DNA from 4 places in the Ancylobacter sp. IITR112 genome. Region 4 is predicted to be linked to each of the others. Evidence: predicted binding sites of a transcription regulator. Region 4 holds the regulator's gene; each other region holds the start of a gene.
The links. The regulator PhoB, encoded in region 4, activates phosphate uptake and scavenging genes when phosphate is short. The targets are predictions, from matches to a motif close to TGTCATNNANCTGTCAT.

Region 1 (7,875 bases), 480 kb from region 4:
GTGAAGCGGCGGGCGGAGCGCGGCGATGAGTGAGGAACCGGCGTTGCCGCCGGCCGAGCGGCTGGCCTGCGTGCTCGGGCGTTTCGAAGCGCTGGCGGTGGCGGTGAGCGGCGGAGTGGATTCACTCACCCTCGCCAGTTTTGCGCAGCGCCACGGCGTGCCGCTGACCGTGATCCATGCCGTGTCCCCGGCGGTGCCGGCCACGGCGACGGCGCGGGTGCGGCATCTCGCGGCAGCGCGGGGCTGGGAACTGATCGTCACCGGCACCGGCGAATTTGACGATCCGCGCTACCGCGACAATCCGGTGGACCGCTGCTATTTCTGCAAGACCAATCTCTATGACCGCATCGCCGGGCTGACCGACCGGCCGATCGCCTCCGGCGCCAATCTCGACGATCTCGGCGATTATCGCCCCGGCCTTATCGCCGCTGCCGAACGGCGGGTGGTGCATCCCTTCATCGAGGCGGCGATAAGCAAGGCGCAGGTGCGCGCGCTGGCGAGGGCGCTGGGTCTCGGTAGCGTGGCGGAATTGCCGGCGCAGCCTTGCCTCGCCAGCCGGGTCGAGACCGGCATCGCCATCGACGCCGACGACCTCGCCTTTGTCGAACAGGCCGAGCAGCGCCTCGCCGCGCTGACCGGTGCCGGCACGCTGCGCTGCCGCATCACCCATGCCGGCGTGGCGGTGGAGCTGGACGCGGCGGCGATGGCGCAGGCGAGTGCCGTCGACGCGCTGATGGCGGGGCTCTGCGCGAAGGCCGGGCGAGCCTATGCCGGCAGCCGGCCCTATCGGCGCGGCGCCATGTTTGTCGGCGCGCCGGCCATGGAAACCTGAGCCATGGATTTCACCTTTGACTGGGGCCGCGCCAAACGCACGGGTCTTCCCGAGGCGGTGCTGTGCAGTGCCAAGTCGCCGGCGCAGCTCGCGGAAATCCTCGCCGCCGCGCGCGAGCGCAATGCGCGGCTGCTGCTGACCCGGCTGGAGCCGGCGGGTTTCGCGGCGCTGGGCGCGGCCGCGCGGGCGGGGCTCGATTATGATCCGCTCTCGCGCAGCGCCGTGCTGGGCGGGGAGGTCGCGCTGGCGGCGGCGCGCGTCGCGGTGGTGGCGGCCGGCACCTCGGACCTGCCGGTGGCGCGCGAGGCTGAGCGCACGCTCGCCTTTTGCGGGCATGGGGCGCGGCTTGTGGCCGATGTCGGCGTGGCCGGGCTGTGGCGGCTGATGGAGCGGATCGAGGAGATCCGCGCCTGCCGGGTGGTGATCGCGGTCGCGGGCATGGAGGGGGCGCTGTTCAGCGTGCTCGGTGGTCTGGTCGCCGCGCCCGTCATCGCCGTGCCGACCTCGGTCGGCTATGGCGTCGCCGAGGGCGGCCGCGCGGCGCTGAGCTCGGCACTGGCGAGCTGCGCGCCGGGCGTGGTGACGGTGAACATCGACAATGGCTTCGGCGCCGCCTGTGCCGCGTTGAAGATACTGGGCGCCGGCGCGTCGGAGAACGGCTGATGGCGCGGGTTCTCGTCACCGGCGGCTCCGGCTTCATCGCCGCCCATGTGATCCTCGCTTTGCTGCGCGCGGGGCATGAAGTGAGGGCCACGCTGCGCGACACGCGGCGGGAAGCCTCGGCGCGCGCCCAACTCGAGGTGGGAGGGGCGCCGGTGGAGGCGCCGCTGAGCTTCCATGCCGCCGATCTGCTGGAGGATGCGGGCTGGGACGCCGCCATGGCCGGCTGCGACTATGCCCTGCATGTGGCCTCTCCCGTGCCGGGAGCCGCGGCGGCGGGCGATCCCGCGGCTCTGATCCGTGTCGCCCGCGAGGGCACGCTCAGGGTGCTGAAGGCGGCGCGGGCGGCCGGCGTGCGGCGGGTAGTCGTCACGTCCTCCTTCGCGGCGGTGGGCTATGGCACGCCGCTGCGCGCCGCGCCCTATGACGAGCGCGACTGGACCGAGCCGGACGCGGTGGATGTCGACGCCTATACCCGCTCCAAGACGCTGGCGGAGCGGGCGGCGTGGGCGTTCATCGCCGGCGAGGGGGCGGGAATGGAACTGGCCACCGTCAACCCGGTGGTGGTGCTTGGCCCGGCGCTGGGACCGGACATGTCGGCCTCGCTCGATCTCGTCCGCGCGCTGCTTGACGGGGCGGTGCCCGCCTTGCCCCGGATTTATCTCGGGCTGGTCGACGTGCGCGATGTCGCCGCGCTGCACCTCAGGGCGATGACGGCGCCCGAAGCGGCGGGCGAGCGCTTTCTGGCGACAAGCGGCGAGGCGCTGTCGCTCGGCGAGATCGCCCGCACGCTGCGGCAAGGGCTCGGCCCGGCGGCGCGGCGCGTGCCGCGCTTTGAGCTGCCGGATATCGCGGTGCGCCTCGCCGCGCTGGTGCTGCCGACGGCGCGGCTCGCCGTCCCCCGGCTCGGCATCCGCCGCAGTGCCACCTCCGCCAAGGCCCGGGAGACGCTCGGCTGGGCGCCGCGTCCGGCCGAGGAGGCGATCCTCGCGACGGCCGAGAGCCTGATCCGGCTGGGGATGGTGAAGGGCTGACGTTTTTCTTCGGCGCACGGTCGTGCCGCCTCGCCGTTCGTCGTCATCCCGGCCGTAGCGCAGCGGAGAGCCGGGATCGTTCGCAATGCTGCGTGCGATCCCGGATCGACCCTGCGGGTCGTCGGGGATGACGGTCAGCGGGAGGAGATGACGGTCAGCCCGGCGAGCCCAGCGGCTGCTGCTGGGTGATGCAGTGGATATTGCCGCCGCCCAGAATGATCTCATGCGTCGGCACGCCCACCACCGCGCGGTCCGGGAACAGGCGCGAAAGGATCGCCTGCGCCTTCTCGTCCTGCGCCGGGTCGAGCAGCGGCATCAGCACGAAGCCATTGCCGAGATAGAAATTGGCGTAGGAGGCGCCGAGCCGCTCTCCGGGACGGCGCGACATGGTGCCGGGCTCGGTGCCGAGGTCCAGCGCCTCCTCCGCCGTGCGGAACAGCGGCCCCGGTAGGGGCAATGTGACGATCTCAAGGGCGCGCCCGCGTGCGTCCGTCATTGCCGACAGCCGCTCGCGCGCGTCCTTGGAGATGGCGTATTGCGGGTCGAGCGGGTCGTCGCAGCCGGTGAGCGCCACCACGCCGGGGCGGACGAAGCAGGCGAGATTGTCGATATGGCCCGAGGTTTCGTCGTCGACGAGGCCGGCGCCGAGCCAGAGCACCTTGGAGACGCCGAGATAGTCCTTGAGATGCTGCTCGATCTCCTCGCGCGTCAGGTCGGGATTGCGGTTCGGGTTGAGCAGGCATTCCTCTGTGGTCAGCACCGTGCCTTCGCCGTCGACATGGATCGAGCCGCCTTCGAGGATGAGCGGCGCGGCGTAGCGCGGGGCACGCTCGATCTCCAGCATCTTGGCGGCGATCAGCTCATCCTGGTCGCAGGGCGTGTAGAGCCCGCCCCAGGCGTTGAAGCCCCAGTCCACCCCGCGCAGCCGACCGCGCGTATCGGTGACGAAGCTGGCGCCGCAGTCGCGACACCAGGCATCGTCGGAGGTGGCTTCCACCACGCGCACCGAGGGCGGCAGGGCGGCGCGGGCATGGCGCCATTGCCGTGGGCTGGCCAGCATGGTGACCGGCTCGAAGCGGGCGATGGCGCTGGCGACATCGACGAAGGCGGCCTGTGCCGGCCCGGCATCGGCGCGCCAATTGTCCGGGCGCTCCGGCCAGATCATCCAGGTGCCGGCATGCGGCTCCCATTCCGCCGGCATGCGGAAGCCGTCGGCGGCGGGGAGGGTGGCAAGGGTCTCGCTCATCGTGCCCGCCTGCCTTCAGCCGATCGGCCGGGTGGGCGCCCGCCCGTCGAGCGAGAGCAGGGGAGCGTAGAGCTCCGGCCGGCGGTCGCGGAACACGCCCCAGCTCTGGCGCTGGCGGGCGATGCCGTCGAGATCGAAAGTGGCGGTGAGCACGGCTTCTTCCGTGCGCCCGGCTTCGGCGACCTTCTCGCCGGTGGGGCCGGCGATGAAGGAAGAGCCGTAGAAGGTGATCTGCGTCCCGTTGCGCCCAGGCTCGGTGCCGATACGATTGGAGGCGACGAGCGGCGTGAGATTGGCGCCCGCATGGCCCTGCATCACACGCTGCCAGTGAGCGGCCGAATCAAGGCTCGGATCCTGCGGCTCGGAACCGATGGCGGTGGGATAGAGCAGCACCTCGGCGCCGAGCAGCGCCATGGCGCGGGCGCATTCCGGGAACCACTGGTCCCAGCAGATGCCGACGCCGACGCGCCCCACCGCCGTGTCCCACACCCGGAAGCCGGTGTCGCCGGGGGAGAAATAGAACTTCTCCGTATAGCCTGGCCCATCGGGAATGTGGCTTTTCCGGTAGAGGCCGAGCACCTCGCCATCGGCGTCGACCATGGCGAGGCTGTTGAAGGTGGCCTGGCCGGCACGTTCGAAGAAGGAGACCGGCAGCACAACGCCCAGTTCGCGGGCGAGGCGGGCGAAATGGCCGATCAGCCGGTTGCCCTCCAAGGGCCGGGCGAGGTCGAGGAATTCGTGCAACTGGTCCTGGCAGAAATAGGGGGTCTCGAACAGCTCCTGCAGCAGGATGAGCCGCGCCCCGCGCCCGGCGGCCTCGCGCACCAGGGCGTCGGCGCGGGCGATATTGCCGTCGATATCCCAGTCGCAGCGCATCTGGGTGGCGGCGACAGTCAGGCTGCGCATTTCATTCTCCGAATGGCCGGTGGGTCTGGTCAGTTGACGGCGCGCAACGGCTTTTCCAACACCGCGATGACGCGCGCAAGCTCATGCCCGCGCTTGAGGATGAGCCCGGTCTGCGACACCACAGTGTAGGCACCTTGGCGGCGGGCGAGTCGCGGGTCCTTCTCGATGCGGTAGATCGGCACCTCGGTGGCGCGGCGGAAAATCGAGAACACCGCCTTGTCGCGGGTGAAGTCGATGGCGTAGTCGCGCCACTCGCCGAGCGCGACCATGCGGCCATAGAGATCGAAAATCCGGTCGAGCTCGCGCCGGTCGAAGGCGACGCGGTCGACGCGGGCGCCGACCGGCAGGGCTATGGGGTCGATGTCCGCCAAGCGGCGCCTCCGGTCTCTGTGGCCCACGGGCGGGGGCCGGTGGGCGGAACCGTGTCATGTCGCCGTCATGATCCACCGGGCAGGGCGCCGCTTCAAGCCCCTCGCAGCCGCCGACCCGGCGGGCGGGCCCGGAACGAAAAAAGGGCCGGCGCCTGGCCAGCCCTCAAGGGAGCAATTCGGGGATTGAACCTAGATAACGTCAGGCCGGCCCACAAACGCCGCGGGGGGCTGGGGGGCTGGGAAACCGATGCGCTCGCGAACCGGCCCAACGCTATGAAAGCAACGATGGAGGGCGGGCGGGGCATGGCAAGGGCCGAATTCGGGCAGCCTTGTGTTTTCCGTTAACGAGAGCGTGATTCCGGTGGCTGAATGTATCAGTCCAGCGGCTGCAGCGCCGCGCCGAGCACGGCGCCCGGCTCCGTCGAGGAGCCCGTCTGGACGAACACCGCCACCGCGTCGATGCCCTCGCCCGGCGCGCGGTGCACCGGCGCCTCGAAGCGCACCGGCGTCCCCTCGAAGGTGCCGAGCTTAACCCAGCCACGCACCACATTGTGGTAGACGACACGGGCGCCTTCATTCTCGCCCCGGCCGATCTCGACACCCATGCGGCTTGCCACCGGGCAGAGCCAGACCTCGGCCTTGGCCGCGCCGGGCATGGCGCCGATGTCCACCGTCACCCGGTCGCCGCGGGTGGCCACGGAGACCGGCAGAGCCGGCGACGGGCTGGATTCGAGGGCGCGTTCCAGCGCCACCCGGTCCGAACCGATGGTCATGACGCGGCCGTTCACCACGGCTTGCGGGGTAAACATCTTGCCGTCGCCGCGCATATGCGCATAGGCCTTTTGCCGCAGCGAATGGCCGTGCTTGGCCAGCGTGTCCTTCCAGCCGAGATAGTCCCAGTAATCCACCGCCAAAGTGAGGGCGAGCACATCGGAGCGGGCGGCGAGTTCGCCCATGAGCTTGTCGGCGGGCGGGCAGGAGGAACAGCCCTGGCTGGTGAACAACTCGATCACCGCCTTCGGCGCCGTGATCGGCTTCACCGGCTCGGCCTTGACCGGCAGTTCTTCGGCGCGGGCCCCGGCCGGGGCGGACAGCAGGCCGATCAGGGCGAGGGCAAGGCCCGGGAGCAGCGCGCGGGCGGCGTGGGAGGCGCGGACGCGCGGGCCGAAAGCGGAAGCGTCGGTCAGGGACATCTCGGGCGCTTGTCCTTGGGCGCGGGGACTCAGGGCACGCAGCGGGCAGGCCCGGCAGAGGGCCGCCCTCGCAGGGTTCGGCGCGGGCCATGGCCGGGGTCTCCGGCCGGCCCGCCTCCAAGGCAATAGGACGACGCACGGCGCGCCACCAGTCACATTCGGGTGTCGCCGTTGACGCCGGCGTGACGGGGCGGGGGGCGACGGCGCGGCGGGATGAACATGAAAAGGCCGGCACAGGAGGTATCCCGTGCCGGCTCCTTGTCAAGAAGTCCCGTCGGTTCAGGCGGCGAGATTGCGCAGCACGAAGGGCAGGATGCCGCCATTGCGGAAGTAGTCGAGCTCGTCCAGCGTATCAATGCGGCAGGTGAGCGGGACGTTCTTGATCGTGCCATCGGCGAAGAGGATCTCGGCGATCAGCGTCTGGCGCGGCTTGAGATCGCCCTCAATGCCCTTCAGCGTGACGATCTCGTCGCCCTGAATGCCGAGCGACTGCCAGGATTCGTCGTTCTGGAACACCAGCGGCACCACACCCATGCCGACGAGGTTCGAGCGGTGGATCCGCTCGAAGCTCTGGGCGATGACGGCGCGGATGCCCAGCAGCGCCGTGCCCTTGGCCGCCCAGTCGCGTGAGGAGCCGGTGCCGTATTCCTTGCCGGCGAAGACGACGGTGGGCACGCCTTCCTGCCGGTAGAGCATGGCCGCGTCATAGATCGGCATTTCGGTGCCGTCCGGCCAGTGGCGGGTGAAGCCGCCTTCCTTGCCGGCCAGCATCTGGTTCTTGATGCGGATATTGGCGAAGGTGCCGCGCATCATCACCTGATGATTGCCGCGCCGCGTGCCGTACTGGTTGAAGTCGGCCGGGCGGACCTGATGGTCGCGCAGATAGGCGCCTGCCGGGCTCGCTTCCTTGATCGAACCGGCCGGGGAAATGTGGTCGGTGGTGATGGAATCGAGGAACAGCCCGATCACCCGCGCCTTGATGATGTCGGTGACGGGTTCCGGCTCCATCTTCATGCCCTCGAAATAGGGCGGGTTCTGCACATAGGTGGAACGGTCGTCCCAGGCATAGGTCTCGCCGGCGGGAATGGCGATCTTCTGCCAGTTCTCGTCGCCCTTGAACACGTCCGAGTACTTCTCCTGGAACATCTTCTTGGTGACGTTCTCGCGGATGAAGGTCGCGATTTCCTGGTTCGAGGGCCAGACGTCCTTGAGATAGACGGGCTGACCGTCCGAGCCGGTGCCGAGCGGCTCGGTGGAAAGGTCGATCTGCAGCGAGCCGGCAATGGCGTAGGCGACCACGAGCGGCGGGGAGGCGAGGTAGTTCGCCTTCACATCCGGGTTCACGCGGCCTTCGAAATTGCGGTTGCCGGAGATGACGGCGCCGGCGATCAGGTCGTTCTTGTTGATCGCCTCGGAGATCGCTTCCGGCAGCGGGCCGGAATTGCCGATGCAGGTGGTGCAGCCGAAGCCGACCAGATTGAAGCCGAGCGCGTCGAGGTCGTCCTGCAAGCCGGCGGAGGCGAGATAGCCTTCCACCACCTGGCTGCCGGGGGCGAGCGAGGTCTTCACCCAGGGCTTGGACTTCAGGCCCTTCGCCACCGCGTTGCGGGCGAGCAGGCCGGCGGCGATCAGA
Region 2 (7,875 bases), 3.5 Mb from region 4:
ATGACGATGATCAGGATCGCCGAGGCCTGCGAATAGAGGAAGCCGCGCATGGTCTCGTTGAAGGTCATGCCGATGCCGCCGCCGCCGACGATGCCGAGCACGGTCGCCGAGCGGACATTGGATTCGAAGCGGTAGAGCGCGTAGGAAATCCACAGCGGCAGCACCTGCGGCAGCACGCCATAGATGATCTCCTGCAGCCAGGTGCCGCCGGTGCCGCGAATGCCTTCCACCGGCGCGGGGTCGATGGCCTCGACCGCTTCCGAGAACAGCTTGGCGACGACGCCGGTGGTGTGGATGAACAGGGCGAGCACGCCGGCGAAGGGGCCGAGGCCGACGGCGGCGATGAAGATCAGCGCGAAAACCAGTTCGTTGATGGCGCGGCACGCATCCATCAGCCGGCGGATGACAAAGGCCAGCCAGTGCGGGGCGACATTCTCGGCCGAGAGGACGCCGAGCGGAATGCCGGCGATGACGGCGAGCAGCGTGCCCCAGATGGCGATCGCCAGCGTTTCCAGCATGGCGTTGGTGTAAACGTCCCAATCGGAGAAGTCGGGGCGCAGGAAGTCGGCGCCCAGCGTCGCCATGTTGCCGGCGTCGCGCCAGAGCTGCGCCGGGTTCATCTCCGCCTCATACCAGGCGGCGACCAGCACGACGATGGTGAGCGCGGCGATCGCGAGGCGCAGCAGGCGGGTGCCCAGCGGGGTCACCGGCGGGGCCGGCATGGTGCGCGTGGCGGTGCGGTGAGCGGCGTCGGTTGCGGCGAACATGTGGCAATCCCCGTGATCGTCGTGCGGCCCGCGTCAGTGGCGGGCCCTGTCACAGCGATCCCGGATCGGCCTTTCGGCCGTCCGGGATGCGTGTCGGTGGCAGGAGGCGGGACCGGCCTGCGGTCCCGCGCGGCTCACATGGCCGGGAACTTCTTCTGCTCTTCCACCAGGGCGGCGAGCTTGGCGTCGATCTCGGCGATCTTCTTCGCCTTCTCGTCGGCCGAGAGCTTGTCGTCGTTCTGCAGCTTCACCTTGGCCTTGAACAGCTCAAGCTGGCGGATCGGCAGAAGCTGGGCGTCGGAGGAAGCGAGGAAGGGGCCCCAGCCGTCCGAGGTCTTGGCGAGGACTTCACGCGCATGGGCGACTTCCTCGTCGGAGCCGAGGCGGCCATAGCTCATGAAGAAGTAGTAGATCTTCGCCTTGAGATCGTTCGGCAGATCCTTGCGCCACACGATCGGGTCGCCGGCGATCAGCGGCGAGCGCCAGATTTCCTTGATCTTGGCGGCTTCTTCCGGACGGGTCTGCTGCAGGCGGGTGATGTTTTCGGTGTTGTTGGTGGCGAAATCGACCTGCTTGTTGGCGACCGAGAGCAGGTTGGCTTCATGGTTGCCGGTCACGACGCGCTTGTAGCACTTGTTCGGATCGACATTGTTGAGCGCGAAGACGTAGTAGCTGGGAACGAGGAAGCCCGAGGTGGAGTTCGGGTCGCCATTGCCGAAGTTGAAACCCTTGGAGCAGTCGAGCACGTCCTTGAGCTCGTTCAGGTCCTTGCGGTCGGCATTGGTGACGATGAGGGCGTAGTAGCCCGAGGAGCCGTCCGGCTTGGCGGTCTTGACGAACACTTCGCCGCCCGCGCGGTCCACGGCTTCCATCGCCGACTTGTTGCCGAACCAGCCGATATCGACCTTCTTGAAGCGCATGCCTTCGATGACGCCGGCATAGTCACCGACGAAGAAGGGCTTCACCGGAATGCCGATGGCCTTTTCCATGTCCTTGAGCAGGGGCTCGAAGCTCTTGGCGAGGTTGGCCGAGGATTCGGTGGAGATGAAGCCGAAGTTCAGCTCCTTGATCTCTTCGGCGCGAACCGGGGTGCTCGCGAGGGCGGCCAGCGCGAGGCCGGCGGCGATCAGGCGTTTCATGGGCGTGCTCCTGTCAGGAAACGGTCTGGGTGGAGGAAACGGCTTCGGCGGGGGCCGGCACCGCGAATTGGCTGGGCAGGATCAGCTCCTCGGCGCTGGCGCCGTAGAGCTCGGTCAAAAAGGCCGCGTTGATCTGCGCGGCGGGGCCGTCGAACACGACCTTGCCGGCATTCATCGCCACGACGCGGTCGAAATAGGCGGTGGCGTAGTCCACCTGGTGCAGCGAGACGACCAGCGCGATGCCGTGGTCGCGGCTCATGGTCACCAGCGTGTCCATCACCCGCTTGGCGCTCTTGGGGTCGAGCGAGGCGATGGGCTCGTCGGCGAGCACCAGCTTGGCGCCCTGCACCAGCGCGCGGGCAATGGCGACGCGCTGCTGCTGGCCACCGGAAAGCTCGCGCGCCCGCTTGGCGGCGTGCTGGGCGATGCCGACCTCGGCGAGGGCGGCATAGGCGGTGCGGCGCTCATCGGCGTTGAACAGGCCGAGCGTGCCGCGCCACACATTTATCCGCCCGAGCGCACCGACCAGCACATTGGTCAGCACGGAAAGCCGGCCGGACAGCGCGAATTGCTGGAAGACCAGGCCGATATGGCGGCGCGCGGCGCGCACATCGCCGCTGAGCTTGCCGCCTTCCTGCACCTTGACGCCGAAGGAATGCACGGCGCCGGAACCGGCACCGTTGCGGTCGGCCAGAATGAGGCCGGAGGCGAGGCGGATCAGCGTCGATTTGCCGGAGCCCGAAGCGCCGATGAGAGCGACACGCTCGCCGGGCTGGATGGTGAGGGAGACATTCTCCACGGCACGCATCTGCCCGTAGGTCTTGCTCACGCGGTCGAGTTGAAGGGCTGCCGCCATCGGTGCTCCGCCGGCCTGTTGAAGACCGGCTTGGGGTAGTCGCCCGCGGTGACGGGTGGATGAAGTGACGATTACAATTTCATGACAGCCCCGCCCCCGCCCTCTGCCCGCCTCCGCCTTGGCCTTGCGGCACCTCAAGCCACCTGCCGCGCCGTGCGGTAACATCGGGCCGTCAGGCGCCGTCAGGGCGCTGCGAGGAGGAAGGCATGACTGCGTTTCGAGGGCTCGCCGCCGCGCTCACCGCGGCGGTTCTGGCGATCGGCGCCCCCGCCGCCGCTAGCGAGGGACCGGACGCCGCGACCATTGCGCGCGACGCCTATATCTATCTCTACCCGCTCGTCACCATGGAGGTGACGCGCCAGCAGCTCATCAACCTGCCGCCGTCCTCCGGCCTCGGCGGGCCGATGAACGTGTTCGTCAACGTGCCGGGCTTTCCCACCGCGGACATGAAGACGGTGGTGCGGCCCAATTTCGACACGCTCTATTCCTCCGCCTGGCTCGATCTGTCCGCCGGGCCGCTGGTCGTCTCCGCCCCGGACACGCAGGGCCGCTACTACCTGCTGCCGATGCTGGACATGTGGACCGACGTGTTCGCCTCGCCGGGCTGGCGCACCACCGGCACGGCGGCGGCGGATTATCTCGTCACCCCGCCCGGCTGGACCGGCACCGTGCCCGCCGGCCTGACGCGGATCGCCGCGCCGACGCCGACCATCTGGATCATCGGCCGCACCAAGACCGATGGGCCGGCCGACTATGCCGCCGTGCATAAGGTGCAGGCCGGCTTCCGCGTCACCCCCCTCGCCGCCTGGGGCCGCGCGCCGGAGCCGCCGCCGGTGCAGAAGATCGACCCGGCGGTGGATGTGAAGACCCCGCCCAAGCTGCAGGTGGACGGCATGAGCGGCCCCGCCTTCTTCGCCAAGGCGGCCGAGCTGCTGAAGCTTCACCCGCCGCATCTGACCGACGAGCCGATCCTCGCCCAGATGAAGCGTCTCGGCCTGGTGCCCGGCGCCTCCTACGACGCGGCCGCCCTGTCGCCTGCGGTGAAGGCCGCCATCGACGCCGCTCCCGCCAGCGCGCAGGAGCTGATGGCGTGGAAGGTGCCGAAGCTCGCCGACGTGGTCGACGGCTGGAGCATGAATGTCGACACGATGGGCGTGTATGGCAATTACTACCTCAAGCGCGCCATCATCGCGCAGCAGGGCCTCGGCGCGAACCTGCCGGAAGACGCCATTTACCCGCTCAACTTCGTCGATGCCGGCGGCCACCCGCTCGACGGCACCCACCGCTACACGCTGCGCTTCCCGCCCGGCCAGCAGCCGCCGGCGGATGCGTTCTGGTCGGTCACGCTCTATGACGCGGCCGGCTACCAGGTCGCCAACCCGTTGGAGCGTTTCGCCCTGTCGAGCTGGATGCCGCTGAAGACCGAGCCGGACGGCACGCTGGTGCTCTATGTCCAGGCGGACAGCCCGGGGGCGGACCGCGAATCGAACTGGCTGCCGGCGCCGAAAGGCCCGTTCAACCTCACCATGCGCCTCTATGCCCCGCGCACCGAGGCGCTGACCGGGCGCTGGAATCCGCCCGCGGTCACGCGCGCCGGCGCGGTGCTGCCGCTCGGCACGCCGTGAGCGCCGCCCGCGATTGACAGCGCCCCGTTCCCCGGCTCCAACTGCCGCCGGGGAACGGGGATGCGGGAGAAGGCTCTTCCGCCGCACGGGGGAATGGGCGCATGTATTACGTGTTGGTCGCGGTGACGATGGTTGTGGCGCCGCTGATGAGCATCGCGGCGGAATATCCCAACATTACCGGCCTCGGCAGCTTCATCGTCATCGCCACCAAATGGTTCGCCTTCTGGGCGGTGGGCGTGCGGCTACTGCTGGCGGGGCTGTCGCAAATCCTCAAGCCCGGCTTCACCCTCAAGGGCATTCTCGGCGTCGACGCGCCGGCCGCCCATGTGGTGGTGCAGGAACTCGGCTTCGCCAATGTCTCCCTCGGCCTCGCCGGCCTGCTGTCGATCCTGTTCTCGATCTGGGCGCTGCCGGTGGCCTTCATCGGCGGGCTGTTCCTCGGCCTCGCCGGCATCAATCACCTGATGCGCCCGCACCGCACCATGCATGAGAACGTCGCCATGGTGACGGACCTGTGGGCCGCCGCCATCCTGCTCGCCGTGTTCCTGTTCAGCCTGTTCTGAGCGGGCCGCGCCTCAGCGCGGCCGGAACCCGACATAACCGCCCTCGCCGTCGAACAGCACGTCGAAGCCGTTCAGGAGGTGGTAGCTGGTGTTGACGAAGGTGCGGTCCGCCGCCACCCGCAGATGGATGGCGCTGGGCGTCACCGGCCCGCCATCGCCGGCGCTGAAGCTGTAGAGCGGGAAGGCGCTCTCTTCCGTGCCGATGCTGATGGCGACCTGCGTGCCCGGGGGCAGCGTGCCTTGCGCCCCCTGCGCCTGCGCTTCCGGCACGGTCATGTACATCACCGAGACGCCGGTATCGACCAGCACCGTGCCGCAGGCCGGCGGCGTGGCGCCGTTCAGCGAAATGCAGGCGGGCAGCGGCGCCCAGTCCGTGCCGTCGGGCCGGCGGGCGAGCTTCACATAGCGGAAGGCGCCGCGTGTATTGGCGGCGGTGAGCCCGACATGCACGCCCTCGGGCGAGAGAATATAGCCCTGCCGCCGCTCACCGCCGGTCACGTGCAGCAGCGGGTTCTTGTCCGGCGTGCTCTGGCTCTGGCTGTCGCCCTCGCGGGCGAAGCCGACGCCGACCATGGCGATGTTGCGCGGCGAGGTAGTGGGCTGGCAGACACGGGCATAATCGAGGCACTGCACCTCGGTGACGACGAGCACCGGCAGCGGATCGGTGGTGACGCTCGCCCCCTCGCGCCCCGACAGCGTCACCGGCATCACCACCCACTGGCCCAGCATCACCCGGCCGGAGCTGGAATAGGTCAGCTTGGCCGGCCCCAGCGACGGCATCGCCTCGAAGCCAGGCACGAACTCGGCCGCCACCACGATGCCGGTCGAGCCGGAATCGATCACCGCCCGCAGCGGTCGCCCGCCAAAGGAGAGGCCGATGCGCGGCACACCGTCGATCTCGCCCGGCTCGGCGTTGAGGTAGCGCAGGAACAGCCCTTCCCGGTAGGGCGCGTAATCCGGCCGCTCCTGCGCCCGCGCCGGCAGGCCGGCCCCCATAAACAGGCTAGCCCCGATGGCCAGGGCGGCGAGAAGACGGCTCCGCATGGTCGTTCCTCACATATTGGGATAGTTCGGCCCGCCCCCGCCCTCGGGCGCCACCCAGGTGATGTTGCGGTTCGGGTCCTTGATGTCGCAGGTCTTGCAGTGCACGCAGTTCTGCGCGTTGATCACGTAGCGCGGCTCTCCGCCCTCCTCCACCCATTCATAGACGCCCGCCGGGCAATAGCGCGCCGAAGGCCCGGCATAGACATCGTGCTCGGAGGCTTTCTGCACCGCCATGTCGGCGACTTTGAGGTGGATCGGCTGGTCTTCCTCGTGATTGGTGTTGGACAGGAATACCGAGGACAGCCGGTCGAAGGAAACGACACCGTCCGGCTTGGGGTAGTCAATGCGCTTGGCCTGCGCCGCCGGCATCAGCGTCGCCGAATCCGGCTTGCCGTGCCCCAGCGTGCCAAAGGGCGAGACGCCGAGCAGCGTGTTCAGCCACATATCGACCCCGCCCAGCGCGATGCCGATATAGGTGCCGAGCTTCGACCACAGCGGCTTGGCGTTGCGCACCTTCCACAGATCGCGCCCGATGGCGGACTGGCGCCAGCCGGCCTCATAGCCCGCGAGTTCGTCGTGCTGGCGCCCTTCGCCCAGCGCCTTCGCCACCTCTTCGGCGGCGAGCATGCCGGAATGCACGGCATTGTGGCTGCCCTTGATGCGCGGCACATTGACGAAGCCGGCGGCGCAGCCGATCAGCGCCCCGCCGGGGAAGACCAGCTTGGGCACCGACTGATAGCCGCCCTCGGTGATGGCGCGGGCGCCATAGGAAATCCGCTTGCCGCCCTCCAGCGTCTCGCGCACCAGCGGGTGCGTCTTGAAGCGCTGGAACTCCTCGAAGGGCGACAGCCAGGGGTTGGCGTAGTTGAGATGGACGACGAAGCCCACCATCACCTGCCGGTCCTCCATATGGTAGAGGAAAGAGCCGCCGCCGGTGGCGTTGTCGAGCGGCCAGCCGAAGGAATGCTGCACCAGCCCCGGCCGGTGCTTGTCCGCCGGCACGGTCCACAATTCCTTGAGGCCGATGCCGTATTTCTGCGGCTCGCGCCCGGCATCGAGCCCGTAATGGGCGATGAGCTGCTTGGAGAGCTGGCCGCGCGCGCCTTCTGCGAACAGCGTGTATTTCGCCCTCAGCTCCATGCCGCGGGTGAAGCGGTCGGTGATGGCACCGTCGCGGCCGATCCCCATGTCGCCGGTGGCGATGCCGACGACCGCGCCATCCTCATACAGCACCTCGGCAGCGGCGAAGCCGGGATAGATCTCCACGCCCAGCGCTTCCGCCTTGCCCGCCAGCCAGCGGCAGACATTGCCCAGCGAGCCGATATAGGCGCCGTGATTGTTCATCAGCGGCGGCAGCAGCGCATTGGGCAGGCGCAGCGAACCGGCGGGGCCGAGGAAATAGAAGCGGTCGTCGGTCACCGGGGTCTTCAGCGGCGCGTCGGCGGCCTCGCGCCAGTCCGGGAACAGCACGTCGAGCCCGGACGGATCGACCACTGCGCCGGAGAGGATATGCGCGCCGACCTCCGAACCTTTCTCGACCACCACCACAGAAAGATCCGCGTCGAGCTGCTTCAGCCGGATGGCGGCGGCAAGGCCGGCCGGCCCGGCGCCGACGACGACCACGTCGAATTCCATCGCCTCGCGCTCAGGCAGGTCTGCCGGCCGTTCCGCCGCGTCCATTCCGTCTCTCCGCTGCCGCAGGGTGCTGATTGGACTTCTTCCACGCTTGCCCCGGCCTGACAACTCTCCCCGCGACGGATAGGATCGCCACTCCGACAGGGTAGAATGCGCCTGATGAGTTCGACACTTAGCGACAGCGACGACTGGGCGGGCGACCGCGACGCCCTCGCCGACATCCTCGCCTTCCATCTGGAGGCGGGG
Region 3 (7,875 bases), 820 kb from region 4:
GTGCTGATATAGATCGGCTGCCCGTCGGCGCTGCGCACGCGGCGCAGCCGCACCACCGGCGCGCCCAGCGCGAGGCATAGATGCTCGCCGGCGGCGGCATCGGCGAATTCCTCCTCCAGCACCATCGTGGTGGTGGTGACGGCCTTGCCGTCGGCGCGCAGGCTTTCGGCGAAGCGGCTGCCGTCGCGCACCACCAGGGCCGAGGGCAGGCTGCGCACGAACACCCCCACCCCCTTGCGCGAGGTCAGGTGCCCCTCCTGCTGCAATTGCTGCAGCGCACGGCGCAGGGTGATGCGGGTGACACCGAGCTTGTCCGCCAGATGCACCTCGCCGGGCAATTGGCTGCCAGGCCGCAAATAGCCGCTGTCGATCAGCGAGAGAATATAGTCGTAGATCTGCTGCCAGATCGGCGCATCGCGGCGCGGGCGGAACACCAGCCCGTCAAAGCCGGAAACGCCGTTCGCCGCGCCGTCTTGCGCCTTCACGCTCCTGTTCACGTCCCTACTCCGCCGCCTGCGCCGGACGCGCCTGATGGTCGAGGCTCCGGCGAGCATAGACGATTCGCCCCGCCACCATCGTCGCCACCACTTCCGGATGCGCCATGTCGGACGCATCGACCAGCAGAAGGTCCGCGCGCGCCCCCGCTTCCAGCCGGCCGCGATCGGTGAGCCGCGCCACCCGCGCCGGATTGGCGGAGACGAGCGGCCAGTGGCGCGCCAGCGCGTCGGGGTCGCCCGCCGCGAGGGCGAAGGCAGCGTAGAGCGGAGAGGGGTAGTGATAATCGCTGGTCAGCACGGTGCAGCGCCCGGCGGCAATGGCCTCCGCCGCGCTCTGCGCGCCATTATGGCTGCCGCCGCGCACCACATTGGGCGCGCCGAGGATCACGTCCTCGCCGGCCTCGCGGGCGGCCTGCGCGGTTTCCGGGTTCATCGGAAATTCCGAGGCCACCGCGCCCAGCGCGCGGAAGCGGGCGCGCTCCTCCGGCGAGGTCTCGTCATGGGCGAGCAGCACATTGCCCTTGGCCCGCGCGCTGGCGGCGAGGCTCTCAATGGCGGCGGGTACCTCCTGTCGCGCGCCCCACACCCGGTCGAGCAGGGCGCGATACTCGTCCGGGCTCAGGCCGGAGCGCTCGGCCATCTGGCCGATCTTGCGGGCGATGCTGCCCTTGAGCACCGAGCCGGTGGTGTGGTCGTTGAAGGCGAGGATCGGCGCGGGCGCGAGGGCGAGCCAGCCGCGCACCTCCTCCAGCGCCTCCAGCGCGAAAGTCTCCCAGCGCAGATGCAGCCGGGTGTCGCAGGCCAGGCTCGGGCGCAACGCCATCAGGCGCGCCACGAAAGCCCGCGCGGCCTCCACCGAGCGCAGTCCCGGCTCCCAGGAAATGGTGACGCCGTGAAACGCGGTGGTGATGCCGTTCGCCACCAATTGCCGGTCGGTGTCGCGCAGCGCCAGCGTCATGTCGAAGCGCACGCCCGGGCGCGGCATGATCTGGCGCTCGAAAGCATCGCCATGGATGTCGACAATGCCCGGCAGCACCAGCAGCCCGCCCGCGTCGATCACCCGCGCCGGCTCGGCATGGGCTGCCTCTCCGGCCAGATGCGCCCCGCTCACCACCAGCGGCCGGTCGCTCCACCCGGCCGCGCCCAGCACCCGTCCATTCTCGATCCGTACGCTCATCACTGCCTCGCCGTCACCCGGTCGCTGTCACGTATGCGTCATACGCTGTCTATACAGATAATCGTACTCCACAGTTCCTGTCTATACAGCAAATGGGGCACAAAATGTTTCGCAGGCTTGTTTCCGCACTCGCCATCACGGTTGTGACCGCGTTCGCCGCGAGCGCCGAACCCGTGCGTTTCGCCGTCACCGACATTGAGGGGCTGGAAGCCCTGCAGCAGGAATTCGGCGGCTTCCAGAAGGAACTGTCGAAGCTCACCGGGCTCGACATCGAGCTGATCCCGGTCAGCTCGCGCACCGCCGCCGTCGAGGCGATGAATTCCGGCCATGTCGAGCTGGTGCTGACCGGCCCGGCCGAATATGTCGTCATGAAGGAACTGAGCGATCCGCGCATCGTCGTCGCCTGGCAGCGCCCGGATTATTTCGCGCAGATCGCGGTGCTGGCCGATGGCCCGATCCGCTCCATCGACGACCTCAAGGGCAAGAAGGTCTCCTTCGGCTCGGTCGGCTCCACCTCGCAGCATCTCGGCCCGGCGCAGGTGCTGGCCGATTTCGGCATCATGTATGGCAAGGATTATGAGGGCGTCATCATCTCCCGCAACGTCGCGGCGGAAGCGCTGATCCGCGGCGACATCGCCGCCATCGGCCTCAACTACGGCTACCTCAACTCCATCCGCAAGGCGTTCCCCAACGCCGCCTTCGCCGTCGTCGCCCGCGGCCGCGACTTGCCGAACGACATCCTCGTCGCCCGCAAGGACATTCCCGAGGAGGTGTTCGTGAAGGTGCGCGAGGCTTTCCTCAAGCATGGCAACGAGCTGATGGGCGCGGTGCTGCAGGGCGAGGACAATCAGAAGTTCAAGGGCGGCATCTTCATCACCGATGTGAAGGACAGCGACTACGACTATGTCCGCTCGATGTACCGCACGATCGGCATCGAGAATTTCGGCAGCTTCATCAACTGATCCGCGCCATCCCGCGCGCCGGACGGGTTCCGCCCGTCCGGCGCTTTCCCGTTTCGTGAAGGAGGCCGCCATGGAGCACGCCCCGATCGAGCCCGTTCCCGCGCCGAAACTGGCCGGGCTCAACCTGGCCGGCGCCGCGGCCGCCCATCCGCCCATCGGCCCGCTGGTGAAGGCGCCCGCCCCGCCGCTCGCCGCGCAGATCATCGGCGCGCGCGGCCTGGCCAAGACCTATCCGAACGGGCAGAAAGTGTTCGCTGGCGTCGATCTCGACATACGCGCCGACCAGCGCGTGGCGCTGATCGGCTCCAATGGCGCGGGCAAGTCGACCCTGCTCAAATGCCTGATCGGCCTGCTGCCCTCCACGGCCGGCGAAATCACCACGCTGGGCGAGCGCTTCATGGCCGCGCCCAGCGGCGCGCAGCTCACAAGGTTGCGGCGGCAGATCGGCTTCGTATTCCAGAATCACGGGTTGGTCGGGCGGCAGAGCGTGCTCACAAACGTGATCCAGGGCAAGCTCGGCCTGCCCGGGAGCTGGCGCGCCTTCCACCACGCCCTCGCCCCGCAGGCCTGGCGCGAGGAGGCGATGGCGGTGCTGGCCGAGGTGCGGCTCGCCGACAAGGCCGGCGCGCGCGCCGACCAGCTTTCCGGCGGGCAGGCCCAGCGCGTCGCCATCGCCCGGGCGCTGATCCGCCGGCCGCGCCTGCTCATCGCCGATGAGCCCGCCGCCAGCCTCGACCCGGCGGTCGGGCGCGAGATCATGGGGATCTTCTCCGATCTCGCCCGCGATCACGGCATCACGCTGGTCTACACCACGCACGACATGCAGCACGCGCTCGACTATTCCGACCGCATCGTCGCCCTGAAGAACGGCAAGGTGCATTTCGACCGGCCGACGGCGCGGGTGAATGGCCGCGACATGGAGGGCGTGTTCCATGGCTGACCTCGCTAGCGCGCCCCCCGCGCGCCCGCTTCCGCCCTCGCGGCTGCCCTCGGTCTCACCGCTCTCCTTCACGCTGATCGTTGTCGTCGCGGCGCTGTTCCTCGCCTCGCTGGGGCAGGTGGCGCCCTCGCCGGAAAAGCTCGCCAACGGCCTGCCGCGCATGGCCGACCTCGTCGGCCGCATGCTGCCGCCCAACACCGATCCCGGCTTTCTCCAGCGCATGGGCGGGCGCATTCTGGAGACGCTGCAGATCGCTCTCGTCGGCACGGTGTTCGGCGTCATCTTGAGCCTGCCCATGGGCTGGCTGGCGGCGCGCGGCATCTCCCCGCTCGGCGCGCTGCGGCATTTCCCGCGCGCGCTGGTGTCGCTGTTCCGCACCGTGCCCGATCTCGTCTGGGCGCTGCTTTTCGTCTCGACGCTGGGCCTCGGCGCCGTGGCCGGCACCATGACCATCGTCGTTGACACGATCGGCTTTTGCGGCCGCTTCTTCGCCGAGGCGATGGAAGAGGCCGACAAGAAGCCGCAGGAAGCGCTGCACGCCATCGGCGCCAACCGCGTCACCGTGCTGTGCGGGGCGATCCTGCCGGATGTGATGCCGACTTTGATCAACTCCTCGCTGTTCGCGCTGGAAAAGGCGGTGCGCTCCTCCGTGGTGCTCGGCCTCGTCGGCGCCGGGGGCATCGGGCAGGAACTCAAGGTGGCGTTCGACCTGTTCCAGTACCGCAACGCCTCGGCCATCATCCTCGCTATCTTCGTCATCGTGCTGGCGATGGAATTCCTCACCGATCGGCTGCGGGCGAAATTCCAGTGAGGCGCGCCGCCCGGATGGAGGGTGCTTTCCGCCGGCGCAGCGGGTAAACCTCGCCGCGCAAGCGACAGGTGCCCCCCGTGACCGCCCTTCTTCTCCATATGCGCCCCATCTTCTTCGGCACGGTTCTCGGCCTTGGCGGCCTCGCCAATGGCTGGCGCGTGGCGAGCCGGCTGTGGGGCGCGCCGGTGCTGATCGGCGAGGCGCTGGCGGTGCTCGCTTTCGCCCTGTGGCTGCTGTGGAGCGTGCTCTACGCGCTGAAATGGCTGCTGCATCCCGCTGCGGCGGGCGAGGAACTGCGCCACCCCGCGCAGGGTCTGATCGCCGCGCTGGCGCCGGTCTCCACCCTTATCGCCGCCATCGCCATCGGCCCGCATGTGCCGCTGCTTGGCTGGGGCCTGTTCATCGCCGGGGCGGGCGGCGTCGCGCTTTATGCCGCGTGGAGCGTCGGCGGGCTATGGCAGGGCGGACGGGCGCCGCAGGAGGTGACGCCGATCCTCTATCTGCCGACCGTCGGCGGCGGGCTGGTGGCCGGCATCGCCTGCGCCACCTTCGGGCAAAACGCGCTGGGCTGGATGTTCTTCGGCATGGGGCTGTTCTCGTGGCTCTCCATGGAATCGGTGTTCCTCACCCGTCTGTTCCAGCACGGGCTGCCAGTCAATGTCCGCGCCAGCCTCGGCATGGAACTGGCGCCGCCGGCGGTGGCCTGCGTCGCCTATCTCTCGCTGGCGCCCGGCCCGGCGGACCGGGCGGCGCTCGCTCTGTTCGGCTATGGCTGCTTTCTCGCGCTGGTGATGCTGCGCCTCGTGCCCTGGCTGCGCCAGCAAGCCTTTGGCCCCGGCGCCTGGGGCTACACTTTCGGCGTGGCGAGCCTGCCGCTCGCCGCGCTGAAGCTGGTGGAACAGGGCGCCGGCGCGCCGGTGACGCAGATGGCGCTGGCGCTGTTCGTCGCCGGCAACGCAATCATCGGCTGGATCGCGCTGCGCAGCCTTGTCGGCGTCGCCCGCTTCTTCAGGAGCGAGGCCGGCTGATCCGCGCTCAGCCCGCCGATCCGCGTTCCGCTATCAGGAATGGGGCCTCCGGGCCGAGCGCATCAAGCACCTGCCAGCCGGGCTCGATGAGTTCGCGCGGCACCGTGACCTCACCGGCCTCGGCCGGCAGACGGGTCGGCACCACGACGCGCACCGCTTCTTCGCCGCTCCAGCGCTCGAAGCCGAACCAGCCGACGCGGCCGGGCTCAATGTCGAGCGGGCGGTAGTCTCCACCCGTCAGCGCGCCGTTGAGCCGGCGAAGGGCCAGCAGCGCGCGGGTGAGCCGGAAATACTCGGCATCGCCGCTCTCGGCCGGCTCTTCTCCCGCGAGCGCCGCCTGCCGCGCCGCCCAGTCCACCGGGCGGCGATTATCGGGGTCGACCAGCGAGAAATCGCGGAATTCCGTGCCCTGATAAAGATCCGGCGTGCCCGGCAGCGTGTGCTGAAGGATCAACTGGGTGAGGCCGACCAGCCGCCCGGCCGGGGCGATCTGCGCCACCAGCGCGTCGAGCCGCGTGCGGAACCCAGCCGCCTCGGGCGCCTCGATCAGCCCGGCGGCGAAGGAGAGGCAGGCTTCCTCATAGGCCGCGTTCGGCGTTTCCCAATTGCTGTGCCGCTTGGCCTCGCGCAGCGCCTTGGTGATGTAGCCCGCCATGCGCTCGGTATTGATCGGCCAGGCCGAGACCAGCGTCTCGACGATCATATGGGCGTCCAGCGGGTCCGGCATCGCCATCCCCGCTTCCTCGCGCAGCAGCGGGGCGACCAGGTCCCGCGCCTCCCCGGTGAAGGCGAGCCAGTGCTCGGGCTGGTGGCTGAGCGCGGCGAGGCGCGCGCGCGGGCCGGGGCCGCGCTTGGTGTCGTGGGTGGCGAGCGGGATGAGATCGCTCAGGCCCGTCTGAGCCCGCGCCGCATATAGCGCGTGCATTTCCTCCGGTGTGCGCGAGGGATGGTCGAGACTGCCGCCCACCTCATTGGCGCAGAGCAGCACGGGCACACGGTAAAGCTCGGTGTCCTCGAACCCCTTGGCCATGGCCGGGCCGCTGAGCTGCTGGAAGCGCGAGCGGAACTCATGGTCGCTCGGCCGCTCGGGATGCTCCACCCGCTGTAGCAGCAACCGGGCGGCGGCGGTGGTGAGCGGGTTCTCATTGGCCTCGATGCGGGCGCGGATGTCTTCCCAGATGGCGACATCCTCGGGCGCATGGCCTTCGGGCGTCGCATAGGAGCGATAGACCGGGCAATGGGCGAGCAGCGCCACCACGGCGTCGCGGATCGCGGTGTCGGTGAGGTCGCCCGCCTGCATCGCCTCGTCCAGCCCCTCACGGGCCAGCGTCGCCAGAATGTCCACCTCGGCCTTCAGGCTTGCTTCCAGAACCTGCCGCTTGGCGCCGGCCAGCCGCTCCGGCAGCGCGCCGATGAGCAGATGGCGGGTCCGCAGGTCTTCCTCGAAGCGGCGATAACCCTCGGGGTCGACGCAGAGCGCGTTGATGTCGTTCAGCCGCTCATAGCCGGTGGTGCCCTCGATCGGCCACGGGCGCAGCACCTCGCCCGGCTCAAGAATCTTCTCGACCAGCAGCGGCACGTCCGCACCCACCGCTGCCCGCAGCCGGTCGCAATAGCCGGCCGGGTCGACCAGCCCGTCAATATGGTCGATGCGCAGGCCATGGACGAGGCCGCGCCGGATGAGGTCCAGCGGCAGGCGGTGGACGAGGTCGAACACCTCAGGGTCTTCCACCCGCACACCGGCGAGATCGGTGATGTTGAAGAAGCGGCGGTAATTCAGGTCATGCGCCGCCGTGCGCCACCAGGCGAGCCGCCAGTGCTGGGCCTCCAGCAGGGGGGCAAGCTCTGCCCCGGCGAGAACCGCGTCGAGCGCGGCGCGCGCGCTTTCGCCAAGGCCGGTGAACACCACCCGCGCCGCGCCGAGACCGGCATCGCTGGGCGAGGCTTCCACCCGCTCGAAGCCGGCCGCGGCCGCCTCAAGCCCCGCCGCGCGCAGCAGGCCCGCCACACTCGTTGCCCGCAGCGGGAAGCGGTGATTGGCATAGGCGACATTGATCCGCCCGAGCGCGTAATCGGCCTTCAGCGACAGGCTGCCGGCTTCCAGCGTCGCCTTGAGCGGATCGCCGAGCAGCGGCAGCAGCAGCCGGCCGCTCTCCCATTTCACATCGAACACACGGGCGGCGGGCGAGTCCGGCCCGCCTTCCAGCATGTCGTTCCAGTAGGGGTTGTGGCTGGAAGCGGCCATGTGGTTGGGCACGATGTCGAGCAGCACACCCATGCCGCGCGCGGCCAGTGCGCTGGCGAGGCGCGTGAACCCCTCCTCCCCGCCGAGTTCCGGGTTGATCCGGGTCGGGTCGGCCACGTCATAGCCATGGGTGGAGCCCGGCACCGCCAGGATGATGGGCGAGGCATAGAGATGGCTGATGCCGAGTTCGCTGAGATAGGGCACCAGCGCTTCGG
Region 4 (7,875 bases):
ATGGCAAGCCGGAATGGGGCATTGACGAGGTTAGCGTCGGCGGCGTCAGCGTGCCGGTCGAGATCGAGACCGTGTGGGAGCGGCCCTTCTGCAAGCTGCTGCACTTCCGCCGCGACTTCGCGCAGAAGCCGCGCCGGCCGCAGCCGCGCATGGTGATCGTCGCACCGCTGTCGGGCCATTACGCGACGCTGCTGCGCGGCACGGTGCAGACCCTGCTGACCAATCACGATGTCTACATCACCGACTGGGTGGACGCGCGCAACGTGCCGGTGTCGGAGGGGCCGTTCAGCCTCGACGACTATATCGACTACGTCATCGACATCTTCCACCATCTCGGTGGCGGGGTGCATGCGCTCGCGGTCTGCCAGCCGGCCGTGCCGGTGCTCGCCGCCGTGGCGCGGATGGAAGAGATGGGCGACCCCGACGTGCCGGCTTCCATGGTGCTGATGGGCGGGCCGATCGACACGCGCGAAAGCCCGACGGCGGTGAACCATTTCGCGGAAGAGCGCGGCATCGAGTGGTTCCAGCGCAATGTCATCACCACCGTGCCCTGGCCCAATGCCGGGGTGATGCGGCAGGTCTATCCCGGCTTTCTCCAGTTGCACGGCTTCATGGCGATGAATCTGGAGCGCCATCTGAAAGCCCATGCCGACATGTTCGGCCACCTCGTCAAGGGCGACGGCGATTCCGCCGCCAAGCACCGCGAGTTCTACGACGAATATCTCTCGGTCATGGATTTGCCGGCGGAATATTACCTGCAGACGCTGCAGACCGTGTTCATCGACCATGCGCTGCCGCGCGGGCTGATGACCCATCGCGGCGCCAGGGTCGATCCGTCGAAGATCCGCAATGTCGCGCTGCTCACCGTCGAGGGCGAGAATGACGACATTTCCGGCATCGGCCAGACGCGGGCGGCGCAAACCCTGTGCTCCGGGCTCGCCGACGACATGAAGGCGCATTACCTGCAGCCGACCGTGGGCCATTACGGCGTGTTCAACGGCTCGCGCTTCCGCGCCGAAATCGCCCCGCGCATCTCCGACTTTGTGCTCTCGCATAACTGGCCGAAGAAGGGGCACAACCAGCCGGAAAGTTGAGGGCGCCGGGAAAATAACCGCCCGTTTTCCGGCGGCGCCGGTGCCGGCGCGGTGCTAGCGTCGGGCCATGCCGACCGAAACCCTGCACGACCTGTTCGACCTCACCTTGCCGGACGCCGCCACGCTCTATCAGGCGCTGCTGGCGCGTGACGCGCGCTATGAGGGGCGCGCCTATGTCTGCGTCGCCACGACGGGCATCTTTTGCCGGCTCACCTGCCCGGCGCGCAAGCCGCTGATCGAGAATTGCAGCTTCCGCCCCACCATCGGCGCCTGCATCGAAGCTGGCTTCCGCCCGTGCAAGCGCTGCCATCCGCTGCGGCCCGCCGCTGAGGCGGACCCGATGATCGCGGCGCTGCTCGCCGCGCTCGACGCGCGCCCGGCCTATCGCTTCGGCGAGGACGACATCACCCGCATGGGCTATGACCTCTCCACCGTCCGCCGTGCCTTCAAGCGGCAATTCGGCATGACCTTTCTCGACATGGCCCGGCACCGGCGGCTGCGCGAGGGCTTCGAGACGCTGGCGCTCGGCGGATCGGTCATCGCCGCGCAGCAGGAGGCCGGCTTCCAGTCCGCCAGCGCCTTCCGCGCCGCCTTCGCCCGGCTGATCGGCTGCGCACCGGGCGAGATCGCCGGCGAGGGGCGGCTGCTCGCCGACTGGATCGGCACGCCGCTCGGCGACATGATCGCGATTTCCAGCGCCACCCATCTCCACCTGCTCGAATTCGTTGAGCGGCGCGGCCTGCCGGCGGAGATCACCCGGCTGCGCAAGGGCGCGAAGGGGGAGCTGGGGATCGGCAGCTATGCGCCAACGGAGAGCATCCGCGCCGAACTCGCGGCCTATTTCGCCGGCCGGTCGGCGGAGTTTGCCACGCCTGTCGCGCTCGACGGCAGCGCCTTCACCCGCGCCGTCTGGGCGGAACTGCGGCGCATACCGGCCGGCGCGACGGCGAGCTATGCCGACATCGCCCGCCGGATCGGCGCGCCCTCCGCCATCCGCGCCGTGGCGCGGGCGAACGGCGCCAACCAGCTCGCGCTCATCATCCCCTGCCACCGTGTGCTCGGTACTGACGGCGCCCTCACCGGCTATGGCGGCGGGCTGTGGCGCAAGCAGCGCCTGCTGGAAATCGAGGCGCACTACCGCGCCGCGCCGGCACGCACAGCCTGAGGCGGCGGGCGGTGACCGGCCGGCGGCTCGCCCGCGCTCAGTGCGCGCGGGCGAACATCTCGTTGAAGGAATAGCCGGAGCCGCGCACGGTGCGGATCGGGTCCGGCTGGCGCGGACGGTTGAGCGCCTTGCGCAGCCGGCCGACATGCACATCGACCGTACGCTCGTCGATATAAACGTCCTGCCCCCACACGCCGTCGAGCAACTGCTCGCGCGAATAGACCCGGCCGGGCGACTGCATGAGAAATTCCAGCAGGCGGAATTCCGTCGGGCCGAGATGCAGTTCCCGCCCGGCGCGGTGCACGCGCTTGGTCTCGCGGTCGAGCTCGATGTCGCCGGCCCGCAGCAAGGTGGAGATGTGCTCCGGCTTGGCGCGGCGCAGCAGCGCCCGCACCCGGGCCACCAGCTCGGGGACGGAGAACGGCTTCACCACATAGTCATCCGCACCGGTGGCGAGACCGCGCACGCGCTCGGTCTCCTCGCCGCGGGCGGTGAGCATGAGGATCGGCATCCGCTCGGTTTCCGGCCGGGCGCGCAGGCGGCGGCACAGTTCGATGCCGGAGAGGCCGGGCAGCATCCAGTCGAGGATGAGGAGGTCCGGCACGCTTTCGCGCAGCCTTGTCTCCGCCTCGTCGCCCCGCCCGACATTATCGACCGAATAGCCTTCGGATTCGAGATTGTAGCGGAGCAGGAGGGTGAGGGGCTCCTCATCCTCCACGATCAGTATGTTGGTGGGCATGATGTCGTTCCCGAGCGGTCGCGGGTCGCCGGCGTCAGGCCGGGAACGCGACGCTGGTCAGGCTGCTGGTGTCCTGCTTGGGACGCTCCTCGGTGAGAAGCTGGCCGGTCACAAGATAGTGGATGGTCTCGGCGATGTTGGTCGCGTGGTCGCCGATGCGCTCGATGTTCTTGGCGCAGAACAGCAGATGCGTGCACAGCGAGATGTTGCGCGGATCCTCCATCATATAGGTGAGGAGTTCGCGGAACAGCGAGGTGTAGAGCACATCGACCTCGCCGTCGCGCTGCCAGACTTCCAGCGCCCGCGTCTCGTCGCGGGTGGCATAGGCGTCGAGCACCACTTTGAGCTGTTCGAGCACGATGGTGGACATGTGCTCCACGCCGCGCACCAGCTTCTGCGGGTGGAACTCGCCGGTGAGGGCGAGCACACGCTTGCCGGTGTTCTTGGCGAGGTCGCCAATGCGCTCGAGATCATTGGCGATGCGCATCGCCGCGACGATCTCGCGCAGGTCGCCGGCCAGCGGCTGGCGACGGGCGATGATGAGCACCGCCTTTTCCTCGATCTCGCGCTGCAGCAGGTCGACCGGACCGTCGAGCACGATCACCTTCTGCGCCAGTTCCGTGTCGCGCTTGACCAGCGCCTGCACGGAATCGGCGACGAGGCGCTCGGACTGTCCGCCCATCTCGACGACGCTGCGGCCGAGTTCCTTGAGGTCGGTGTCGAATGACGAGACGATATGTTCGGTCATGGGGCAGGCCTCTCTCGTCGCGGGCTCAACCGAACCGGCCGGTGATGTAGTCGCGGGTGCGGGCTTCGCGCGGGTTGGTGAAAATCTCGTTCGACGCGGCGACCTCGATCAGCTCGCCGAGATAGAAGAACGAGGTGATGTCGGCGCAGCGCGCCGCCTGCTGCATGTTGTGGGTGACGATGACGATGGTGAATTCCTGCTTCAGCTCGTCGATCAGATCTTCGATCTTCGAGGTGGAGATCGGGTCGAGCGCCGAGGTGGGCTCGTCGAGCAGGATCACTTCCGGCCGCACCGCGATGGTGCGGGCGATGCACAGGCGCTGCTGCTGGCCGCCGGACATGCCGAGCGCGGAAGTGTGGAGCCGGTCCTTGGTCTCCTCCCAGATCGCCGCCTTGCGCAGGCACCACTCGACACGCTCGTCCATCTGCGCCTTGGAGAGGCGCTCATGCAGGCGCACGCCGAAGGCGATGTTGTCGTAGATCGACATCGGGAAGGGCGTCGGCTTCTGGAACACCATGCCGATGCGCGAGCGCACCACGGTGGAGTCGAGATCCTTGCTCAGCAGGTCCGCGCCGTCGAACAGGATCTTCCCTTCCGCGCGCTGGCCGGGATAGAGCTGGTACATGCGGTTGAAGATGCGCAGCAGCGTGGACTTGCCGCAGCCCGAGGGCCCGATCATCGCGGTGACGCGCTTTTCCGGGATCTCGAAATTGATGTTCTTCAGCGCGTGGTTGTCGCCGTAGAAGAAGTTCAGCTTCTCGACCTTGAGCTTGGCTTCGGCCGCCGGCGCGGTGGCGCGGTTGACGGCGGAGGCGATGTCGATCGACGTTTCAGGTGCGAAGTTCATGGTCCGTCTCACTTCATCTTCGCCAGGACGAGGCGGGAAAGGATGTTCAGGGTCAGCACCCCGACGGTGATGAGCAGGGCGCCGGCCCAGGCCAGCGCAACCCAGTCCTCGAAGGGGCTGGCCGCATATTGATAGATCGCGATCGGCAGGCTGGCCATGGGCGCATCGAGGCTGACCGACCAGCCATTATTGCCGAGCGAGGTGAACAGCAGCGGCGCGGTCTCGCCGGCGGCGCGGGCAACGGCGAGCAGGATGCCGGTGACGATGCCCGCCCGGGCGGCGCGCCAGGTGACGAAGGTGACGACCTTCCACTGCGGGGCGCCGAGGGCGAAGGCGGCTTCGCGCAGGCCGATGGGGACGAGGTTCAGCATGTCTTCCGTCGTGCGCACCACCACCGGAATGATGATGATCGCCAGGGCGATAGCACCCGCCCAGCCGGAGAAGCCGCCGAAGGGGACGACCAGGAGCTGGTAGACGAACAGGCCGATGAGGATGGACGGGGCCGACAGCAGCACGTCATTGACGAAGCGCACCGCGTTGGCGACCTGGGTTCCGCGGCCGTTCTCGGCGAGGAAGGTGCCGCACATCAGGCCGATGGGAGTGCCGATGATGAGCGCGACGCCGATCTGGATCAGCGAGCCGATGATGGCGTTGAGCAGGCCGCCACCGGCACCGGGCGGCGCGGTGATCTTGGTGAAGACATGCGGCCCGATGGCGGGCAGGCCGCGCGCCACCAGGGTCCACAGGATCCAGGCGAGCAGGATGAGCGAGAGCACGGCGAAGCCGGTGCTGATGGCCTTGACGGTGTAGTCGGTGGCGCGGCGGCGGGCGAGGGATGCCATGTGTGTCTCTCCCTCAGCCCTTGAGCCGGGACCGGACGAGCAGGCGCGAGAGCGCGAGCACGATGAACGAAATCACGAACAGGATGAAGCCCAGTTCCAGCAGCGACTGGAGTTTCAACGAGCCGATGGAGGCTTCGGGGAACTCGTTGGCGATGGTGGAGGCGATGGTGGCGCCGGGGGCGAAGAGCGAGGCGGACATGCGCGTGGCATTGCCGATGACGAAGGTCACCGCCATCGTCTCGCCCAGGGCGCGGCCGAGGCCGAGCATCACCGCGCCGACCATGGCGGTGCGGCCATAGGGCACCGAGACGTTGCGGTAGACCTCATAGGTGGTGGCGCCGACGCCATAGGCGGATTCCTTGATCATCGGCGGCACCGATTCCAGCACCTCGACGAACATGGCGGTGATGAAGGGCAGGATCATGATCGCCATGATCAGGCCGGCGGTGAGCATGCCGGCGCCGAGGGGCGGGCCCTGGAACAGCGCGCCGATCACCGGCAGCGGGCCGAGCCATTCGATCAGCGGCGGCTGAACATAGGCGGCCATCAGCGGCACGATGACGAAGAAGCCCCACATGCCGTAGATGATCGACGGGATCGCGGCGAGAAGCTGGATCGCGACGCCGATCGGCCGGCGCAGCGGGCCGGGGGCGATCTCGGTCAGAAAGAAGGCGATGCCGAAGGACAGCGGCAGGGCGATGATCACGGCGATGACGGCGCTGAAGACGGTGCCGAACACCATCACGCCGGCGCCGAACACTTCGGTCACCGGGTTCCACTGGGTCGACCAGAGGAAGGAGATGCCGAATTCCCGCAGGGCCGGCAGGCCGCCATGGAACAGCATCGCGATGATGAGGCCGAGCAGCAGCAGCACGAGAATGCCGCTGGCCCAGAGAATGCCGACGAAGACCGGGTCGCTTACGCGGCCCGTCGGCTTATGCGCCGCGATCAGGCCGGCCTCCGCCTGCCTTCCGCTGAGAGTGGCATCCATGTCGTGTGATCCTCGGAGCGCCTTGTCACCCCGAGCCGCGATCGGCCGGAGGGGCGGCATACTGTGACGGAGCAGGGTCGACGCGGCGAATTAACGCTCGCCGGGGGCAGACGAGAAGAGGCGGCCGAGGGCCGCCTCTTCCCCTTGCGGGTCAGGATCAGTTGGTCCAGACGGGCTTGCCGTCGACCTTCACGTCGCTCGCCCAAGCCTTCTTGATCTCGGAGACGACCGAGTCGGGCAGCGGGATGTAGTGCAGCTTCTCGGCGATGGCGTCGCCTTCCGCACCATAGGCCCAGTCGAAGAACTTGATGACTTCGGCCGACTGCGCGGCGTTGGTCGGGTTCTTCGGCAGCAGGATGTAGGTGGCGGAGGTGATCGGCCAGGCGCCTTCGCCGGCGGTGTCGATCATCGAGGCGGCGAAGTTCTTCGCACCCTTCCAGTCGGCAGCCGCAGCCGCTTCCATGAAGGTCTTGGTCTCGGGCTTCACGACCTTGCCGGCCTTGTTCACGAGGTCGGTGGTGGCGAGCTTGTTGGCGGCGGCGTAGATGAACTCGACGTAGCCGATGGCGCCCTTGGTGTTCTTCACGGTGCCGGCAACGCCTTCATTGCCCTTGGCGCCCGCGCCGACCGGCCACTGGACCGAGGTGGCGGCGCCGACATTGGACTTCCAATCGGCATTGGTGGCGGCGAGGTAGGAGGTGAACACGAAGGACGTGCCCGAGGAGTCCGAACGATAGACCGGGACGATTGCGAGGTCGGGGAGCTTCGCACCCTTGTTCAGGGCGGCGATCTTCGGGTCGTTCCACTTGGTGATCTTGCCCTGGTAGATGTCGGCGATGGTGGCGCCATTCAGGGTCAGGGCATGGTCTTCGCCGAGGTTGACGATGGCGACCACCGAGCCGATCACGGTCGGGAACTGCAGCAGGTTGGCGGATTCGAGCTTGTCGTCCTTCATCGGCGCGTCGGAGGCGCCGAAGTCGACGGTGCGGTTGACGATCTGGTTCTGACCACCGCCGGAACCGATCGACTGGTAGTTGAGGCCGGTGCCCGTCTTCTCCTTATAGGCCGCAGCCCAGGCCTGGTAGACCGGAGCGGGGAAGGAGGCGCCAGCACCGTTGATGTCGGCGGCGAAGGCGGCGCCGGAAACCAGGGCGCCGAACGACAGCGCAGCAGCGCCGAGCAGATGGGTGAATTTCAAGGGTCTTCTCCTTAGGTCGGGAGATGGCAGCATGCCGGAACGAGGGCGGCTGCCCGATTGGCCGAAGGGCGGTGGACAGTTCACTCGGGACTCATACCGCCCGGGCACCAAGGTTCTATGACCCTTCAATGAACCCTTGATGACAGTTCAACTATCTGAAAATTCTTGCATTATCTCTTTGGCGTCGGGGATGTCGACAGGCGCACCGAAAATGTCGAGCCCGCGCCCGGCACGCTTTCAATGCCCATCTT

Region 1: AAC979_RS17015 (DUF2794 domain-containing protein) is a predicted target of PhoB. The motif match lies at 5,102-5,118, and genes of this name have one in related genera.
Region 2: phnC (phosphonate ABC transporter ATP-binding protein) is a predicted target of PhoB. The motif match lies at 2,833-2,849, and genes of this name have one in related genera.
Region 3: AAC979_RS15365 (alpha-D-ribose 1-methylphosphonate 5-triphosphate diphosphatase) is a predicted target of PhoB. The motif match lies at 1,700-1,716, and genes of this name have one in related genera.

Annotation. Positions count from the first base shown of each region.
Region 1 is NZ_JBGCUS010000001.1:3,572,515-3,580,389, reverse strand. It holds gene AAC979_RS17045 (LarC family nickel insertion protein) at 1-33, shown strand, start outside; gene AAC979_RS17040 (adenine nucleotide alpha hydrolase) at 26-832, shown strand; gene larB (nickel pincer cofactor biosynthesis protein LarB) at 836-1,495, shown strand; gene AAC979_RS17030 (NAD-dependent epimerase/dehydratase family protein) at 1,495-2,526, shown strand; gene aguA (agmatine deiminase) at 2,681-3,772, opposite strand; gene aguB (N-carbamoylputrescine amidase) at 3,788-4,678, opposite strand; gene AAC979_RS17015 (DUF2794 domain-containing protein) at 4,708-5,049, opposite strand; gene AAC979_RS17010 (DUF1223 domain-containing protein) at 5,424-6,242, opposite strand; gene acnA (aconitate hydratase AcnA) at 6,522-7,875, opposite strand, start outside.
Region 2 is NZ_JBGCUS010000001.1:521,705-529,579, reverse strand. It holds gene phnE (phosphonate ABC transporter, permease protein PhnE) at 1-767, opposite strand, end outside; gene phnD (phosphonate ABC transporter substrate-binding protein) at 902-1,906, opposite strand; gene phnC (phosphonate ABC transporter ATP-binding protein) at 1,920-2,762, opposite strand; gene AAC979_RS02300 (DUF1254 domain-containing protein) at 2,969-4,387, shown strand; gene AAC979_RS02295 (hypothetical protein) at 4,489-4,950, shown strand; gene AAC979_RS02290 (hypothetical protein) at 4,963-5,994, opposite strand; gene AAC979_RS02285 (electron transfer flavoprotein-ubiquinone oxidoreductase) at 6,004-7,674, opposite strand; gene AAC979_RS02280 (uracil-DNA glycosylase) at 7,789-7,875, shown strand, end outside.
Region 3 is NZ_JBGCUS010000001.1:3,231,475-3,239,349, forward strand. It holds gene phnF (phosphonate metabolism transcriptional regulator PhnF) at 1-497, opposite strand, end outside; gene AAC979_RS15365 (alpha-D-ribose 1-methylphosphonate 5-triphosphate diphosphatase) at 502-1,674, opposite strand; gene AAC979_RS15370 (PhnD/SsuA/transferrin family substrate-binding protein) at 1,779-2,636, shown strand; gene AAC979_RS15375 (phosphonate ABC transporter ATP-binding protein) at 2,707-3,576, shown strand; gene phnE (phosphonate ABC transporter, permease protein PhnE) at 3,569-4,387, shown strand; gene AAC979_RS15385 (dicarboxylate transporter/tellurite-resistance protein TehA) at 4,465-5,415, shown strand; gene treY (malto-oligosyltrehalose synthase) at 5,423-7,875, opposite strand, start outside.
Region 4 is NZ_JBGCUS010000001.1:4,052,873-4,060,747, reverse strand. It holds gene AAC979_RS19310 (polyhydroxyalkanoate depolymerase) at 1-1,094, shown strand, start outside; gene AAC979_RS19305 (bifunctional transcriptional activator/DNA repair enzyme AdaA) at 1,162-2,259, shown strand; gene phoB (phosphate regulon transcriptional regulator PhoB) at 2,297-2,998, opposite strand; gene phoU (phosphate signaling complex protein PhoU) at 3,033-3,746, opposite strand; gene pstB (phosphate ABC transporter ATP-binding protein PstB) at 3,772-4,593, opposite strand; gene pstA (phosphate ABC transporter permease PstA) at 4,602-5,435, opposite strand; gene pstC (phosphate ABC transporter permease subunit PstC) at 5,449-6,426, opposite strand; gene pstS (phosphate ABC transporter substrate-binding protein PstS) at 6,584-7,624, opposite strand; gene AAC979_RS19270 (ATP-binding protein) at 7,795-7,875, opposite strand, start outside.